One region of the Paenibacillus sp. FSL K6-2441 genome, then DNA from elsewhere that is predicted to be linked to it. Evidence: riboswitches for the same ligand, from Rfam matches in the RefSeq annotation. Region 1 holds a riboswitch; each other region holds the start of a gene.
The links. Region 1 has a riboswitch for cyclic di-AMP ahead of NSQ80_RS00580 (C40 family peptidase). Riboswitches for the same ligand answer to the same signal wherever they lie in the genome.
Positions count from the first base shown of each region.

Region 2: another riboswitch for cyclic di-AMP. It lies ahead of NSQ80_RS16985 (TrkH family potassium uptake protein); the one in region 1 lies ahead of NSQ80_RS00580 (C40 family peptidase).
Region 3: another riboswitch for cyclic di-AMP. It lies ahead of NSQ80_RS10740 (3D domain-containing protein); the one in region 1 lies ahead of NSQ80_RS00580 (C40 family peptidase).
Region 4: another riboswitch for cyclic di-AMP. It lies ahead of NSQ80_RS01855 (APC family permease); the one in region 1 lies ahead of NSQ80_RS00580 (C40 family peptidase).

Region 1 covers NZ_CP150174.1:128,467-133,101, forward strand. Annotated here, with positions in the region: gene NSQ80_RS00565 (cytochrome c) at 1-145, opposite strand, end outside; gene NSQ80_RS00570 (GNAT family N-acetyltransferase) at 310-807, opposite strand; gene NSQ80_RS00575 (C40 family peptidase) at 1,080-1,571, opposite strand; cyclic di-AMP (ydaO/yuaA leader) riboswitch at 1,576-1,772, opposite strand; gene NSQ80_RS00580 (C40 family peptidase) at 2,028-2,519, opposite strand; cyclic di-AMP (ydaO/yuaA leader) riboswitch at 2,524-2,660, opposite strand; gene NSQ80_RS00585 (hypothetical protein) at 2,882-3,712, opposite strand; gene NSQ80_RS00590 (M1 family metallopeptidase) at 3,747-4,635, opposite strand, start outside.
Region 2 covers NZ_CP150174.1:3,681,587-3,686,221, forward strand. Annotated here, with positions in the region: gene NSQ80_RS16980 (TrkA family potassium uptake protein) at 1-656, opposite strand, end outside; gene NSQ80_RS16985 (TrkH family potassium uptake protein) at 674-2,017, opposite strand; cyclic di-AMP (ydaO/yuaA leader) riboswitch at 2,085-2,247, opposite strand; gene NSQ80_RS16990 (type II CAAX endopeptidase family protein) at 2,561-4,309, shown strand; gene uvrC (excinuclease ABC subunit UvrC) at 4,269-4,635, opposite strand, start outside.
Region 3 covers NZ_CP150174.1:2,366,461-2,371,095, reverse strand. Annotated here, with positions in the region: gene NSQ80_RS10755 (transporter substrate-binding domain-containing protein) at 1-357, shown strand, start outside; gene NSQ80_RS10750 (amino acid ABC transporter permease) at 452-1,114, shown strand; gene NSQ80_RS10745 (amino acid ABC transporter ATP-binding protein) at 1,101-1,823, shown strand; cyclic di-AMP (ydaO/yuaA leader) riboswitch at 1,998-2,166, shown strand; gene NSQ80_RS10740 (3D domain-containing protein) at 2,241-2,867, shown strand; gene NSQ80_RS10735 (polysaccharide deacetylase family protein) at 2,961-3,794, opposite strand; gene NSQ80_RS10730 (dihydroorotate dehydrogenase electron transfer subunit) at 3,983-4,635, shown strand, end outside.
Region 4 covers NZ_CP150174.1:425,512-430,146, forward strand. Annotated here, with positions in the region: gene ltrA (group II intron reverse transcriptase/maturase) at 1-415, shown strand, start outside; gene NSQ80_RS01850 (beta-eliminating lyase-related protein) at 876-1,991, shown strand; cyclic di-AMP (ydaO/yuaA leader) riboswitch at 2,231-2,411, shown strand; gene NSQ80_RS01855 (APC family permease) at 2,569-4,386, shown strand; gene NSQ80_RS01860 (fructose-specific PTS transporter subunit EIIC) at 4,435-4,635, opposite strand, start outside.

The sequences.
Region 1 (4,635 bases):
CGGCTTGTTCTGCGTTCATGGTGATTTCAGGCATTTGCGGCTTGGCTTCTTGCTCAGCCTCTTCCCGGCTTGGCAAGGTGAACATCAATACTAGGGCTAAAGCGCCTGCGATGACGAACAAACCGCTCATGATCCACTTTTGCATTTCAATCGCCCCTCCTATGTATGCTACCTATCCATTATAACGGAACACGCGGGTTGATCATAGTCTTTGTGTCCAAATTAGGAACAAAAATGATCCGTTTTCATTAAATTGTGTGCCATAAGTCATAGTCTTAATCAAAACAGGACATAAAAAGGGGCGTGCCTTTATTCAGGCAGCCCCTTATGAACCATGCAATAAAACGGTTTGGACACCCCGCCAGGCGTCATCTTCTCGTACAGATCCGTGATGACAAACCCAGCCTTCTGGTAGGCCCGGATCGCCCGGGTGTTCCAGGTCAGCACTTCAAGGTCAATCTGGTTTTCCGGCTTACGGCGCCGGGCTTCCTCCACGATGGTCCTCACAAACTGCTTGCCCAGCCCATGGCCGCATAGCTCGGGCTTCATGCCGATGCCAAGCCGGGTGACTCCTTCCATCGGGAAGTACTGTGCGAAGCCGGCAAGCTCGCCCTTTGCATTCAACACGGAGACATACTGTTCGGCGCGGATCGCCGGGTTCCCAAACTCCACGTCGAGCGCTTTCATTTGCTCCCAAGGCAGCCAGCTGTAGATGTCGTAAGGAGAATCGTAACGCCAGGTGCAAATTTCCGCGCCATGGGCTTCTTCCATCGGCACGATACGAAACGGAGACATCGATTGGTCCATATTGCCCCTCCTTTGTTAAAGGAAAGTCCGTCGTAATTGTTCCATTATCCTCACAATAGCCGGAATTACGCAGCTTGTAAAGGTTTTTGCCCCCCCTTCGGGAAATTGTGAGATTTGCGCGGGATTTTTAGCTTTGTGGCAACCTTTTTCCGGGCTGTTTCGTTATATAGATAAGGGTGCAGATAAAAAAAGACCGCAAGGCGGTTCTAACAGGAACCCGGCCTGCGGCGAGTAAGTGATGATGAACAGGATGAAACCGATAGATCAATGGATTACGATTCCGCAGCGTAGACGGAATAACCGTATTTACTGAGAACTCGCTTCGCGCCAACGTAGCGGTTCTGGTAATAACTATTGCTTAACTTGTCGATCCGGATGCCCTTGGATGAGGACGCGTGAGCGAATTCACCGTTGCCGATGTAAACACCGACATGGGATACTTTGCCCGTCCCCGTCGTCTTGAAGAAGACGAGATCCCCAGCTTGAAGCTCGCTCTTGGGTACCGGTGTGCCTTGCTTATACTGGGCGGCGGACACACGCGCCAGCTTGATGCCCATCTTGCTGAAGACGTACCGGGTAAATCCGGAGCAATCAAATCCCGCTGTCGTGGTGCCTCCGAATTTATAAGGCGTCCCGTACACGGAATCGACGATACTGGATAGCGTCGTTGTCTCGGCTTTTGCGGAGTCGGCAAAGGCGCTACCTGCCCCCAAGGTAAATAGGAGGGCTAAACTCGTTACCGCTGCTGTCAAAGTCTTTCTCAAGATGTCTTACTCCTTCCAAGGCCTACGAGGTTAGCTTATGGATTCGGTTGAAGGTTCCCTATGATTTGCTATAGAGGTAAGTAACCTTGATTGAAATGGTAGTTATTAGTTTGGGAGCTGTTACCTTTATAGCGAAAATCAATTCACCCTATGGTGGGTCCCCCGCTTCCCGGGTGCGTGGGAATTCGGCAGTTTCATTGTAGATTGCACCCAAGATCTTGCACAGAAACAGTTACAACAATAATTACAAAGTTGTTACCATTTACGTTGTTCATTTTACCAAAGGCGTCCAGAGTTGACAAGTTTGTCGAAAAAAAACGCTTCTATTGGCCTGTTTTCGCGAGGCGATTCGTGGGTAATGGTTCCTAAGGGACTGGGGCTAGGGAGAAGGGAAGACAAGGAAAAAACCCGCAGAGACGTTGTTATCAACATCCCCACGGGCTTCGTAGCGAGTTCTTATTGAACATCATCGTGTTCAGCAATTTCACCGGTCACATCTTCATACTTGTCGTTGCTCATGATCCGTTTCGCTCCAACGTAACGCTCGACGTAATACTTCTCGCTTAATTTGCTGATGACTACACCTTTGGAGGAGGAGGCATGAGCAAATTTGCCGTCGCCGACGTAGATGCCGACATGAGAAACGCCTTTACCGGAAGTATTAAAGAAGACCAAATCGCCCTCGATCAATTCGCTCTTGTCAACCGCAGTTCCCATTTTGTATTGGGATGCGGATTGGTGAGGCAGCTTGATGCCGATCTTCGAGAAGACGTACATCGTAAATCCAGAACAGTCGAACCCGTCGGTTGTGGTTCCGCCCGCAACATAGCTGCTTCCGAGCGCGCCGCCGATGACGCTGTCCAGTTTGGAATCGGCGAAAACGCTGCCAGTTCCAATGGTGAAAAGCATGGCAAAACTTACTGCTGCTACCGTCAAACGCTTCTTCAAGAAGTTATGCTCCTTCCAATGCCTACGAGGTTAGCTTAAGGATTCGGTTGAAGGTTCCCTATGATCCCTCTAAAGCGAGATCAATTCACCCAAAGTGGTTCCCCCGTTTCCCTGGTGAAGGGAATTCGGCTTTGTTTTTCACACCTGACATTTCTTATTTGACATCCGGCACCAATCTCCTGCCAAAGATGACAAAAATAATTACAAAACTGTTACTGAAATTGCGTTGCTGTTATTGTAACAAAGTCAGGTATCTTTTGGCAATGCCTAATTCACAAGATTAAGAGGGGAAATAGGACTGAAGGCCTTCGCCAAACGGCGAAGGCCTTGTTGTTACGGGGTTTTTGAGGAGTTAAAAAATTTTAACTTTTTTGTGCCTTTGACTGCCAAAGATGAAATTGAGAGGCGATCTTCCAGACCTTAAACGTGCAGCGGAAGAGGGGATAAGCCTGCTGCAGGATCAGGGCCAGCATCCCCGTCCAAACCCAAGATGCGGTTCCGAACAGAAGGAAGAGGATCAGGCCAAAAGCCCCGAGAATCAACGAGATGGAGATGCCCTGCAAGAGGGTTCGGAAGCAAACCAGCAGGGAATTCCAAACCCCGGCCTTAAACAGGTAGCCGAACTGGACAAATAACAGGCACTGCCGGATGAACCAGCCGTAGATGAACCAGCCAAGAATCAGACCAAGCCCGGTGAGCCAGGTTGCCATCGGGATTTCCATCCCGGTGAGTCCCGGCCAGAGCGACAGCAGCCTCGGTACAATCCAGAAGGCGGGCAGCAAGGTAAGCACGAGCTCCATCGCGTAAAACAGAATCACCGGTTTGCCAAATTCCTTCATCCCTCGGAACAGGGGGAACCCCGGGCTGCGGTGATCGGCCGGTGTGAAGCCGTAGAAGATTCCGGCTTGGATCAACGGAGTCAAGATCATGCGCAGGACGACCATCCCTGCCAGCAGCCAGCAATACAGCCGAACCTCGGGATTGCTCCATAAATTCATTTGTCCCTCAAGCAAGAACAGTAGTTTCGACAGCGCAGTGGGCGGCGGGTCAGGATATCGTTGCAGCAGCGCCATTACCGCGGTATCGACCAACCGGTACAAGAACAATCCCCACAGCAGCTGGTACAGAAACAAGATGATGACCGAGGGAAATTGGCTTTTCAGGGCAGTCCACCCCAAACGAACGAAACTCATTTCTTTCCCTCCTTATAGAAGTATGGACCTAGGTTTACCACAGAAGTCCCCCAAGGATCGCTTCAAGCAGCTTGGTGACGCTCATATTGGAGCGGGACAGCGTGGTTTCAGGGACTTCCGCTTTCAGATAGTTGTTGATGTGAAGGTTCTCCACCGTTAAGGTGTAATCCGGATCGATCTGAACCCATGCCAGCGGTGCTTTATATTGCATCTTGATCTCGAGGCGAGTATCTTCCCCGTTCCATTGCTTGCGTACGGTGTGACCATCGGTGAAGGTAAACAGCAGCGGAACCTTCGGGTGGGTTGCCCCTTTGCGGGTAAAGACTACGTTCGACTCGTAAATCCGGCCGCCTTCTTGGCTGATCGGAGTGATCTGAATTTTTTCCACTGCAAAATCCGCCATTTTCCCGTCATAGACGTATTGCTGAAAATACTCTTTCCAGCTGCGGCTGGTCACTTGCTCAACCACCCGTTGGAAGTCGGCGGTCGTTGGGTGCTTAAACCGGTACTTCTGGCTGTACGTGCTCAGAATCCGCTTCATCGTCTTGCTGCCGACCTGCCGCTCGATGTCAAGCAGGATTAACTTGCCTCGGTAGTACGCATTCTTGGCATAACCGTCCCCGGAGCCGTATTTCCAGGCGTTCTGGGTCAAGGAAGCCGGCGAGGTAATCATGGCGGACTGGATCGGCAAATTCGGGGTGATTCCGAACTCCTGCTCCATGAGCTTATCCTCTGCATAAGAGGCAAAAGCTTCATCCAGCCAAGCTTCCTCGAATTCATTGTTGGCGATCATCCCGTAGAAGAACTGATGGGCGATTTCATGGATGACCGTGCGCTCCAGATCGTCGTATCCGGGGGAATCGCTGACGGCTCCAAACGCGGTGACCAAGGTTGGATATTCCATACCTCCCGCACCGTTTGCG
Region 2 (4,635 bases), 1.1 Mb from region 1:
TTGATGATTGATTCAAATTGCTCGATATTTTTCTTTGCTCCTATAATAACCATAATGTCGCCTTCATTTAACTGATCCATCGCAGTGGGAGCAACCAAAATACCGCCATTGCGGTGAATCGCCACAATACTGCAGCCAAAGCGCGTCCGCGGATTAATATCGCCCAGGCTCTTTTGGTCCAGGCATGCCGGGACGTTCATCTCGACGATGCTGTATTCCTTCGACAGTTCAATATAATCCAGCAGATTCGGGGTAACCAGCTGATGGGCAACACGAATCCCCATGTCGCGTTCCGGATAGATCACCCGATCCACCCCCAGCTTCTCTAGGGCCCGGCCGTGCAGAAGCGAGATCGCCTTGGCGACTACCGTTTTCATGCCCAGATCTTTGAGGAGAATGGCCGCTAGGATGCTCATTTGAATATCGTTGCCAATCGCCACGATCCCGCAATCGAAATTACGAACCCCCAGCGACTTCAGCACCTCTTCCTCTGTTGCATCGGCGACAACCGTATGCGTGAGCCGATCGCTTAATTCGTCAACGATCTCTTCATTCCGGTCGATGCCCAGAACCTCATATCCTAACTCCACCAACTCCAAGGCCAGGCTCGAGCCGAAGCGCCCCAAGCCGATGACCACAAACTGCTGCTTTTTCATTTTTGCCCCATTTCCCCTTATCCAATAATGATTTTACCTTCTGGATGGCGATACAGCTCTTTCCCCTTCCTTGGACCGATGGCATAAGCAAGCGTCAAGGGCCCCAGCCGTCCGGCAAACATCGTAAGACTGATCACAACTTTCCCAAATTCCGTCAAGTGCTCCGTTAAGCCCATCGATAATCCAACCGTTCCAAAAGCGGAAGTCGTTTCAAATAAAATGGAGAGGAAGCTTGCGTCTTCTGTGGTGGACAGCACCATCGCTACAGCAACGATGACGAACAGTGCCATCATCGTAATCGTGAGCGCCTTGAAGATCCGTTCTTGGGCCATCCGGTAACGGAACAACACCAAATCGGTTCGTCCGCGGATCATGGAGATCACCGCGCCGATGAGAAGCGTAAAGGTAGTTGTCTTGATCCCGCCCCCCGTCGAGCCGGGCGAAGCCCCGATAAACATCAGGATGATTATGAAGAATTGCGTAGCCTGACGCAGCGAACCGATATCAAGGGTGACAACCCCTCCCGAACGAGGCGTAATCGATTGGAACATTGAAGCCCAGATTTTGCCGCTCCAACTGAGCGGTTCCAGCGTACGCGAGTTCGTGAATTCGAACACGAAAATGACGATCGTGCCAATCGCAATCAGCGCCCCCGTCATGGACAGCACCACTTTGGAATGAAGCGACAATTTGCGATGCTTGCGATACTCTGCCAGATCGGACAAGACAATAAAACCAAGCCCCCCGGACACGATGAGCAAGATGGAGACGATGTTAATCAAAGGATCGTTAACATAGGGGATTAAACTGCGATTTTCCCCAAACAAATCAAATCCCGCATTATTAAACATCGAAATCGAATGCCAAATCCCATAATACAGCGCCCGGCCAAACGGCATATCAAAGGCCCAGCGAATCGTGAGGAGCACCGCCGCACTGGACTCGATGATCAGGGAGTACATCAGCACCTTGCGGATTAAGCGAACGATGCCTTCCATTGAGCTCTGGTTCATCGCTTCCTGGAGCAGCAGACGGTCTTTCAGCGAGATTTTCCGTTTGAGGACAAGGGAGAACAAGGTGGCCATGGTCATAAAGCCAAGCCCCCCGATTTGTACAAGCATGATGATGACGATATGTCCAAAGGTTGAAAAATACCTTCCCGTATCCACCACAAACAGCCCCGTCACACAAGTTGCCGAGGTTGCCGTAAATAAAGCATCAATAAATGGCATCGGTTCCCCGGACGTCCCAGAGATCGGAAGCATAAGCAGCAGAGTTCCCAACAAAATGATGAGGGCAAACCCAGTCACCAATATCTGCGGCGGAGAAAGGTTAATTTTCTTGGTATGCAACGCGTTCACCTCATCATCGTTCTGAAAAAAACACAAAAGAAAAAAAGCACTGGAAATCCAATGCCTTTCGGTGTTTGGTTCCTGATGCACAGGCCTACGAGGTTAGCTGACGGATTCGGACATGCCCAGTTGCCCTATTCGCGGAACATATCCCCTTGCTGGGAGTTGAAGCTCCGTGAAATTCACCCCAAAATATACGGTTCCCCCGTTTTCATTGCGAAATTCGGCCAATCTTTTCAATTGTTTTCAATCATTTTTCGTCAAATGGATTATATCCCTTATTCCGTCCCGCCACAAAGCTCTATTTTCAAGAAAAAGACCAGAAAAGGACGAAATCAGGGAGTGGGAGGATCAACTTCGCCCCCAATCTGAGTGATGCGAGGGCTTGCCGGAGTTTTTGCCGTTTCTCGTCATTTTTGCCATCCGTCTGGCGCAGGGGGGATAGCTGTGTTATCTTTACTTTGACGTACTTGAGGGAAAAACATACCTCATAATATAAGAAGAGTACGTGTTCCCGATTTCATTCAACTTAATAACAAAGGAGTTTTGCGAGTGAGTTCCCCTTTGACGTCAAATGGCCGCCGCAGGATGAAGACCAAAAATCTGTGGCTGCTGGCCGCCCTAGGATTCATTGTGTTCGTCGCCGTTCAACTGTTTCCGACCACCGATTCGGAGTCCTTGCAGCTGCAGCAAGCAAATGAGGTGATCAGCAAACCGGAAGCAGCTGCCCATGCAAGTGAATTTGTCCAATCCGTACTTGGGATCGACCTGCCGAATCCCACGAAGGATAAAGCATTGATTACATACGAAACGCGTTCCGATCTGTTTGGTTACTTAACCAAAGCCGATCTGCTCGCCCCATACTTAAAAACGTATGACAAGCAATTTCCATATGACGTATTTCGCGTCCGTTACACGGACCCCACCGAATCGTTAAGCGCCGTGACCGTGGATGTCCATATGACCACCGGTCAAGTCGTCGGCTTCGAGGAGATCAGTTCCTCCAGCAACGCCACCAAGCAGATGATGCTTGATGTAGGATCGGAAACCACCGATTCCATGAAGGCATGGGAGGGGGATTTAACGTTAGCGGAGAAAGAAGAGCTGGCACAGCCTTACCTGAACGCCTTTGGATTTAAACCAAGCGATCTGGAGCTGGCCTCCGGTGAAGGGGATGTGGGCCTCCTCTACCATATCAATGGCTACACGTTAGGCGAATCGCAAGCGGAAATCAAGCTCAGCTTCGAATACGGCAAGGTTTCCTCGTTGGAGAGCTATTTTACCGTACCGCAGGCTCATCAGGACTACGTCGCCGGACAGACGAAAATCGCCAGCTGGCTCACCTATGCCGGATACGCCCTGTTGACGTTCGTGCTGGCGATTCTGGCGATCGTCTACAGCGCGCTGACGCGGGCCCATACCTCGTTTAAGCGGGGTATTTTCCTGGCTTCGGCTTACTTCGTGCTATCCACGATTGGAACGATCAACATGATCCCCGTGTTCCAAAAAGACGGTCTTGAATCCGGCGTGCTCATCTTTGGCCTCTTCTTCCAAGGTCTGGTGACGTTGTTCCTCGCCGCTTCCGTGTACTTCTCGCTGGTGGGCGGCGATGGACTGTGGCGGAAGAACGGCATCAACTTGTGGGCGCGATCACGGGAAGAAGGGTACGGCCGTTCCATCCTGACCTCCGTGGCTGACGGGTATGCCTGGGCATTGATCCTGTTAGGCGTTCAATCCGTTGTTTTCTTCATTTTAGAGCAAACGATTCATACCTGGTCCACGACCGATGCGACGCAATCGCCTTACAACATGGTGTACCCGCTATTGTTTCCGCTGCTGGCTTGGGTGGCAGGGATCGGAGAAGAAGCGGTGTATCGCTTGTTCGGGATCCCAATGCTGAAGAAAATGTTCCGCAGCACCTTTATCGCCTGCCTGCTGTCGACCTTAATCTGGGCGTTTGGCCACACGTTGTATCCGATTTATCCGGTCATTTCGCGCCCGATCGAATTAACCTTTATCGGACTGCTGTTCAGCTTCGTGTTCCTGCGCTACGGCTTCGCGACCGTTGTCTTCTCGCACGTCATCTTCGACAGCATCCTGATGTCGCTGAGCCTGATGTTTATGGGCGGAGCGCTGAACATCGTCGCCGGGTTGTTCTACATCGCCTTGCCGGCGATCGTTGCGTATGTGATTTACTTGTTTAACCCGCCAAGCAAGGAGCGGAAGACCCCGACGCCGCAACAAAAAGAGGAGCCGTATGTTATGACTCCTCTGGCGGATCTTCGTCCCGAAGGGCATTAAGGATTTGACGGGCTAATTTATCCCCGATAGAAAGAGGCCGAAAGTCTTCGACGGAGGCCTCTTTAATTTTTTTCAGCGATCCAAAGTGCTTAAGCAGCGCCTTCCGGCGTTTCTCCCCGATGCCGGGGATCGAGTCCAGCCGTGAGGCGACCATCGACTTGGCCCGCTGTTCGCGATGGAACGAAATGGCGAAGCGGTGCACCTCGTCCTGAATCCGCTGCAGCAGGTAGAACTCCTGGCTGTCGCGCGGCAGATAAACCGGCTCCGGCGGATCAAACGCCATCAGCTGTGCGGTTTTATGCTTGGCGTCCTTCACGAGGCCGCAT
Region 3 (4,635 bases), 2.2 Mb from region 1:
GAGGGCGCGAAAATCGGCGTTCAACAAGGTTCCATTCAAGAAGAAATGGCGAAGGAAATTCCGAATGCCAAACTAACCTCGCTGGCTAAAATCAATGACATCATTATGCAGTTGAACTCCAACCGTGTAGATGCTGCTATTTTGGAAGGTCCTGTCGCAGAATCGTTCGTTAAGAACGTTAAAGGCCTGGTCATCACCGATGCCAAGCCGGTAACTGAGGATGAAGGCTACGTGATTGGCATTAAGAAAGGCAACCAAGAGCTGTTGGATCAAGTGAATAAGACGCTCGATCGCTTGATTAGCGCAGGCAGCATCGATCAATTCGTTGCCGAAGCTAGCGAACTGGCCGAAAAATAATCACGATATCCATCCACAGAAAATAGCGAAGCTTTCGCTATTTTCTGTTTTTTTGCTTAAGGGTTTAAGGTAAAGGAGGAGGAAGGAAGGCGTTATGGACTTAATTTCAATGTTTATGGAATACCGCAGTTACTTCTTGGCCGGTGTTCAGTATACCCTACTCTTGGCAGCGATCAGCGTGATATGCGGCTTCTTTCTTGGTTTGTTGATCGCACTATTGCGCATGTCGCCATGGGGGATCCTACGGTTTCTGGGGCATGTGTGGGTTGAATTTCTGCGTGGCACCCCAATGATGGTACAGCTGTTGATTATTCACTACGGGTTCGCATTTATGTTTGATATTAATTTCACCCCGATTCAGTCAGGTGCGATTACATTGTCCATTAACAGTTCGGCTTATTTGGCGGAAATTTTCCGTGCCGGCATTCAAGGTGTCGATCGGGGACAAGGGGAAGCGGCCCGTTCCTTGGGGATGACCAAAGGGATGGCTATGCGCCATATCATCATTCCGCAGGCGATCAAATCGGTGCTTCCCGCGATTGGCAACGAGTTTATTACGATCATTAAAGAATCGTCGATCGTATCGATCATCGGTACGGCCGAGCTGATTTATCAAGCACAGTCCGTCGTGACGATTACGTACGATGGGATGACGCCTTATTTGATCATCGCCATTATGTACTTTATTCTGACATTCACGCTGTCTCGGATTTTGGGCGTGTTCGAAAGGAAGTTGAAGACCAGTGATCACCGTTAAAGGTTTGCATAAAAAATTCGGCCAACTCCATATTTTGCGCGGGATCGATCTGGAAATCTCCAAAGGCGAAGTTGTCGTCGTCATCGGTCCTAGCGGGTCGGGGAAAAGTACGTTTCTCCGCTGCCTGAACCTGTTAGAGGTTCCGACCGAAGGGGAGATCACCTTTGAAGGCGCTTCGATCACCGCCAAGGGACATGACATCAATAAAACCCGCGAGAAAATGGGGATGGTGTTCCAGCACTTTAATCTATTCCCGCACAAGACCGTGATCGACAACATTACGCTCGCGCCGATTCGCGTGAAGAAGCTCGATAAAGGCAAAGCGGAAGCGATCGCCATGGACCTGCTTCGCACGGTTGGACTGGAGGATAAGCGGGACGCCTATCCGGCGCAGCTCTCCGGCGGACAGAAGCAGCGGATTGCGATTGCCCGCGCATTGGCTATGGAGCCGCATGTGATGCTGTTTGATGAACCGACGTCGGCCCTGGACCCGGAAATGGTCGGAGAGGTGCTTGACGTTATGAAGAACCTGGCTGAACGGGGAATGACGATGGTTATCGTTACGCATGAGATGGGATTTGCCCGTGAGGTTGGCGACCGCATCCTGTTTATGGATCAAGGTGTCATTCTGGAGCAAGGTACGCCGCAAGAGGTGTTTGGGGCGCCGAAGCATCAGCGTACGCAGGATTTTTTAAGCAAAGTATTATAAATCTTAAGGACCGTCCGAGCTTCCATTCGGGCGGTTTTTTGTCCTCCGATGGATCGAACGTACGATCTAAATTTACACTCTTTTTACCTTTGAACACAAAAATGTAACCAGTCCAATCAAGCAATTCCGCCGTTTGGTGGGATTTACCTGACCTATTGGTTACAAAATTGTGATATATTAAGTAGGCCGAAACCTGAACTTGAGGTGCGGGGGACGAAAGATGAAAACAGGGGCTGCCTAGCTGACTGTTTTCTTGGGGTGAAGCGTATCGAAGCGATGCGCCGGGAATGATCCTTTTTCCCGAATCCGACAACTAACTCCGCAGGCGCAGTAAAAAGGAGGGCAATTCATTTGAATACTCGTATTTGGTCTAAAATTGCAGCAACGGCGCTGATCGCCGCAAGCCTTACGATTCCGATGCAGACGACTTCCGTCCATGCAGACGCGGTACATAAAGCCGTGGAAGGAGATACTTTTTATCTTCTTGCCAAAAAATATGGCGTAGATATGAATAAGCTCATGGCTGCCAACCCATCCATCAATCCGAAAAATATTTACGCTGGTTTAAAAATCACCATTCCGGGAGTTCAAACCCAAACGACGGGAGTTGCTTCCGCTGCTCCGGCGAAGAAGGAGAGCGCAGCTACGACAACTGCTTCCGCTTCCAAGCTCAAGGTCATGTCTACCGGGAACGTGGTTGAAGCATGGGGGAAAACCTTTACTTACTCGAAAACGATCAATGTGAAAGCATCGGCGTATTCGGCATCAGCTAGTGAGAATGGAAAATGGGGCGCGGTTGACTACTTCGGCAACCCGCTGAAGCTTGGTACCATCGCTGTTGATCCGAATGTCATTCCGATGGGCACAAAGGTGCTGGTGACCGGCCACAACCATGACGGTCTGCCGGATCAGGCTTTTGTAGCTACGGCCACCGATCAGGGGGGCGCAATCAAGGGTAACCGGATTGATATCTTTATTCCCGGCAGCGCAGCAAATGCGAAATCGTTTGGTTTCCAAGATGTGACGCTTTACGTATTAAATTAAACACCTTGTTTAAAAAAGTCGGTCAGAATGTATCCTGGCCGACTTTTTGTGCTTGCTGGCGAAGTGCCTGATTTTCAGAAGATTCCCAATACATCAGCGGTATTTGGTCGTATGCAGCAGCTCGGAAAGATCAACGAATTGATACCCCTGTGCCTGCAAGGCGTCGATGATCTTCGGCAAAGCCTGGATGGTGCCGGTTAAGTCGGAGCCAACGCCGCCGCCTGAGTGCTGAAGGATGATCGAGCCGGGCCCCGCCGTGCGCATCACGTTGGAGATCACTTTGTTCTTGTCGATCCCTTTCCAATCCTGTGAATCCACATTCCAATTGACGAGGGTGTAGCCGTTCTTTTTCGCCCATTGAACCTGTTCTTCCTTGATTTCTCCATAAGGCGGCCGAATCAGCTGGGGACGGTATCCAACGACGTTCTGGATAATTTTCTCCGTGCGTAAAATCTCGCTCTGGAACTGCTTAATGGAGCGGTTGCGGAAGTTCGGATGATTAAAGGAGTGATTGCCGATGAGATGGCCTTCGTGATGCATCCGCCGTAACAGGCCGGGAAACTTCTTAGCCCGTGCACCAACAACAAAGAAGGTGGCTTTGACCCCTTTCCGGTGAAGCACGTCCAAAATTTGCGGCGTAAACCGCGGATCCGGACCATCATCGAAGGTCAGTGCAATCTGCTTCACCTCCGGCCCCCGGAAGATGAAGGTTTCTGAATATTTGCGCCGCAGCTCACCAAGATCTGCCGGCTTGGCACCTGCGGGCACGAGTGCCGCCTTCTTGTCCGCCTGGTCCCCCTGAGATTCTGGCCCTCTGTTTTCGAGATCCAGTGCGGCGGCTTTGACGGGATAAAATTCCGTCCCGCCCACCATGATCAGAGAAGCGGTCATGCAGCAGACCAGAGCATTCTTAAGCTGAATAAGCAATTTGAAGTCCCCCTTCAACCCAAAACTGTACATGTTCTCTAGTATCCCCTAACTTTTTCAGATCATGATGGATTGTGAAAAATTGCGCTGATTTCCTCTCATGATTCGCTGTGAGAGATGTCACAGACGATCCCGCTAAAAAATTGCATCCTTTGATGAAGTGTAATCAAATGGGGTGGGGTGAACATATGGCAATCGTAGTGGCTAACGAGGAAATATCACCAGGGGTGTTCAAACTGTCCGTACAAGGGCGATTTACGGGAAAAATGGGGCAATTCTACATGTTGCGTGCAGGAGAACGCTATCCGTTACTGTCCCGACCGATCAGTATCTTTGATCTCGAAGAGGATCGGCTGGATTTCTTGATCCGGGTTGCGGGGGTAGGTACGACCCGGTTATCTGAACTGAAGCAAGGCGACCGATTGACCTTGGACGGGCCGTTTGGTAACGGGTTTCCGCCGCTGGAGGGAAGAACCGCCTTTGTAGGCGGTGGCATCGGCATCGCTCCGTTTTATTATGCGCTTAGGGAAGCACCGCAGGCAGACGTATATCTCGGTTACAGCCGCGAGCCTTATTTGGTAGAGGAGTTCCGTGCGATGTCCCGCGGCAACGTGACGGTGGATGTAGGCGGCTCGATTCTAGAGAAAGTGGATTTTCGGGCGTACGATACGGTAATTGCTTGCGGGCCTCATCCGATGTTGCATGCCGTCCAGCGCAAACAGGCGGAAAGCGGCGGCCAGGCCAAGGTATACGTCTCCTTGGAGAATCGGATGGCATGCGGAATCGGTGCTTGCCTTGTCTGCAGCGTGAAATGCAGAGACGTCCGGAAGAAGGCTTGCGC
Region 4 (4,635 bases), 300 kb from region 1:
CCATCCCAAATCCGTATCCAAGATGAAAGCTAAAGTGAAAGAGCTAACGTCGAGAAGCAACGGAATGGGCAACACCGACCGGGCGCTGAAGCTTAGGCGTTACATCATGGGATGGGTAAATTATTTCAAGCTTGCTGACATGAAACAACTACTCCAAACCACTGATAAATGGATGAGAAGGCGTATCCGAATGGTCTTCTGGAAGCAATGGAAACGAGTGAGGACGAAACTCGAAAGGCTTATATCGCTCGGAATTCATGAACAGAAGGCGTGGGAATACGCAAACACAAGAAAGGGCTATTGGAGAATCTCCAATAGCCCAATCCTCTCGAAGTCCCTCGGTAACAATAGGCTGAAGAACCTCGGATTCCTTTTCTTTTCTGATTATTATCGACAAGTTACTGCGCATTGCTAATGGAACCGCCGTATACCGAACGGTACGTACGGTGGTGTGGGAGGTCGGCTGCCTAATTAATGGGTAGCCTCCTACCCGATTAAAAATGGTAAAAAAGTATTCAGTTAGTCATCGATTCTAGTTAGGGAGAGTGATACTGTAAATGGAGGATTCGACTTCTATTGGAGTGCTAATGAAGATAGATAAAAACCGTGCCTTGCTCACTGTTAGGTTCTCTTCAGTAGCTAGACAAAATTAGGCTTCCACAGAGGATTCTTCTTGGTCTATCGAGTTCGCTCTGGAGATCAAGGAGAGCGCATTGTTTTCGCTCGAAATGATTCACTAAGTGGAAAACTTCAAAGTGGAGTAAGTAGTAACAAATCCACTCGTTACTGATAATCGATTCCTGCTTCAAATGGCGCTATAATAAGCATGATCATACAAACTAGACAGACAGCATGGGAGAGGAGCGGCGAGGAGCATGTATGGAAATGATGGGGTACTGGATAGGCGGACACTGAAGGCGGCCTTTGACCGGACGGTTTATCAAGTGGTGGGCCACGGAAAACGGAATGTAGAGGTGCTGAAGCAGGCTTTTGCCGAGATCAGCGGCGGGGTAGACAGCGACATGTACGGTACAGGACAAGCGCTGGAAGCCTTCGAAAGGAAAATGGCTGCGGTGCTCGGCAAGGAGTCGGCTGTATTTTTTCCGAGCGGCACGATGGCGCAGCAAATTGCTTTACGGATTTGGTGCGACCGTAAGGGATCGAAACGTGTGGCCTATCATCCTTTATGCCATTTGGAAATTCATGAGGAAGACGGATTAAAGGAACTGCACGGGCTGGAGCCGATTCTCCTGGCGGATAAGGATCGGCTGATTGAGATGGAGGACGTTCGGCAACTGCCGGAGGATGTCTCGTGCCTGCTGCTGGAGCTGCCGCAGCGCGAAATCGGCGGTCAGCTGCCGCCGTTCGCGGAGCTTGAAGCCATTTCCGCCTACTGCCAGGAGCGGGGCATTAAGCTGCATCTGGACGGAGCCCGACTGTTCGAAGTGTTGCCTTACTACGAAAAAACCGCCGCAGAGGTTTGCGCCCTGTTCGACAGCGTCTATATCTCGTTCTACAAAGGCATCGGCGGAATCGCCGGAGCCATATTGGCAGGGGATCCGGAGCTGACGAAGGAATCTAAGGTGTGGAAAAGACGCCATGGCGGGGATCTCATCAGCTTGTATCCTTATTTTCTGAGTGCGGATTACTACTATGAGCAGCGCATAGGAAAGATGGGGATGTATTATCGGCAAGCGCAGGAGCTCTCCAGTCTGTTTAATCAATGTCATCGGATGAAGACCGTCCCGGCGATCCCGGTGTCCAACATGTTCCATGTTCATTCGGACGTTCCCAAGGATCGATTGGAGCCCGTGCTGATTGAGGTATATCGGGAAACCGGGGTTGGCTTAACCTCTTTCGTCAAGGAGAAGGCAGATGGGGGAAGTACCTTTGAAATCAGTATCGGAGATCGCTATAGCGAGGTGCCGGAAGATCGGCTGCAGCTGGCGTTCGAGCTGCTGGATAAGAAGTTGAGAGGACTCTCGTTTTAAACCTGTATCGGTTTGAGATCAGAACACCGTAGGAAGCGACTGGATGTCGCTCCTTACGGTGTTTTTTGCATGTATGCTTCGATAATTCAAGCCTGCCCTCAAAAATGAATGCAAGAGGATGATGTATGCGCTTCCTCGAACAAGGTCGATCCCATTTTCCGACCCATTCGCCTTTTCCTCATCTTTACACTTCTTGAGGCGGGGAGTATGATTCATCCGTAGCAATTTGATATGGCGAAAATACCTGATCGCTGAGTTCTTTCTTTATTTCAGAAAGAAACGGGGGAACCAATGAAACGCGTCCAAAAGGGCGGGTTTCCGGGGTGAATCGCTTGATTTGGCCAACTTGGCCAAACTGCGTAGGGCTGCTTTCGTGCCCGAATCCGTCAGCTAACTCCGTAAGCGTCCGAAAGAGGGAATTGTCGCAGTGATCTGCTTGAACTTTTTAAAGCGGCTGCGGGAAGGTCCAACTTTCCTGCGGCCTTTTTGTGTTGTTCGCTGCAGGAATGGGAAGCCTAAAGGACTACGAGCGGATCAGGATTGAAGGCTATTTTGAGAATGAAAAGAGGATTTCATCATGGTAAGCAAACTGAAGCGGGTACTGATCGGCAGACCGATGAAAAGTACCGAAATTGAAGGAGAAAAGCTAAGCAAACTTAAGGCATTGGCCGTATTGTCGTCGGACGCGTTGTCCTCCGTGGCATACGGTACGGAGCAGATTTTGATCGTCCTGATGGCGGCGGGATTTTCCGCGCTCTGGTATTCGATCCCGATCTCGTTTGCGGTACTTGGGCTTCTGTTGATTCTGATTCTGTCGTACCGCCAGACGATTTTCTCCTATCCGACTGGGGGCGGGGCCTATATCGTAGCGATGGATAACCTGGGGCGGTCAACCGGACTGCTGGCCGGCGGCTCGCTGCTTGTTGATTATATACTGACGGTAGCTGTAAGTTCGTCAGCCGGTACAGATGCCATAACATCCGCATTCCCTATGCTGCATGATCAGCGGGTGCTGATCGCCCTCCTGATGATTACTATACTGACCATCATGAACCTGCGTGGGGTCACGGAATCGGCTTCAATGCTGGCGGTTCCGGTATATCTATTTGTGGCCTCCATCTTCGTCCTGATTGTGTCGGGACTCTACAAGTATTGGACTGGCGGGATTCATGCCAGCGCACCGGAGTTCGGGACGGCCGTATCCAACGTCAGCTTGTTCCTGCTGCTCAAGGCGTTCAGTTCGGGGTGCTCGGCCTTAACGGGGGTTGAGGCGGTGTCCAACGCCATTCCGAACTTCAAGCCGCCGGCGGAGCGGAATGCCGCAACCACGCTGGTGATGATGGGTATCATTCTCTGCACCATGTTTATCGGTATTAGTGCGCTGGCCTATTGGTACGGAATTGCTCCGGATCCGAAGGCCACCGTAATATCTCAAATCGCTGAATCGACCTTTGGGCGCGGGATCTTGTACTACTTGATCCAGGGCATTACAGCATTAATCCTGTTTCTGGCAGCCAATACGGCTTATTCGGCCTTCCCGCTGCTGGCGTTTATGCTCGCCAAAGATAAATACATGCCGCATGCGTTTATGGTGCGCGGTGACCGGCTTGGCTTTTCAAACGGAATTATCTTCCTGGGCGTAGCCTCGGCGCTGCTGGTTCTTGGATTCCACGGCGACACGGAAAGCCTGATTCCGCTCTATGCCGTTGGGGTATTTATTCCGTTCACCTTGTCCCAACTGGGGATGATGGTGCGCTGGATCAAGCGCAAGCCGCAAGGTTGGGTGTTCCGGCTTACGATTAACACGATTGGCATGCTGACGACGCTGGGCATTACGCTCATCTTCATTATCACGAAGTTTTCACATGTCTGGTTCGTATTTATCTTCTTGCCGCTCGTGATGTTTATTTTCTACCAGATCCATCGACATTATATCAATATCGCCGACCAGCTTCGGATTGACATCGATAAAGACAAACCTTGCATAAAGGGCAGCACGATCGTCGTGCCGGTGGCGGGCGTTACCCGTGTCGTGATGAACTCGTTAAGCTACGCCAAATCGCTGACGGATAACGTTGTTGCGGTGTATGTCGGATTTGATGATGAGGACATCGAACGGATGGAGAAGAAGTGGGAGGAATGGAATCCGGGGGTTCGGCTCATTACGCTGCGCTCCAGCTTCCGCAGCATTATCCGGCCGCTGATGAAGTTCATTGATACCGTGGAATGGAAAACGGCGGAGACCGATCACATTACCGTCCTGATTCCTCAGTTTATTCCTCGGCACTGGTGGCAGAATATTTTGCATAATCAGTCGAGCTTGTTGCTTAGAGCTTATTTGTTTAACAAGAAAGATATCGTCATTGCGACTGTACCTTATCATTTGCAAAAATAAGCAAATTCCCCCGAAGCCGTCGCAACGGCTCGGGGGACCTTAGTTTAATTATTGAATTTGATCCAGCAGCTGATAAGCTTCCTGTTTGGTTTTCACCTGCAGCAGCTGTTCGCGGAATGCGTCATCCATCAGCTTGCGGGACAGCATTTGCAGAATTTTTAAATGCTCATTGCCTTTGTTTTCGGCAGGGACAGCGATCATAAAGATCAACTTAGCGGGCGTTCCGTCCGCGCTGCTCCAATCCACGCC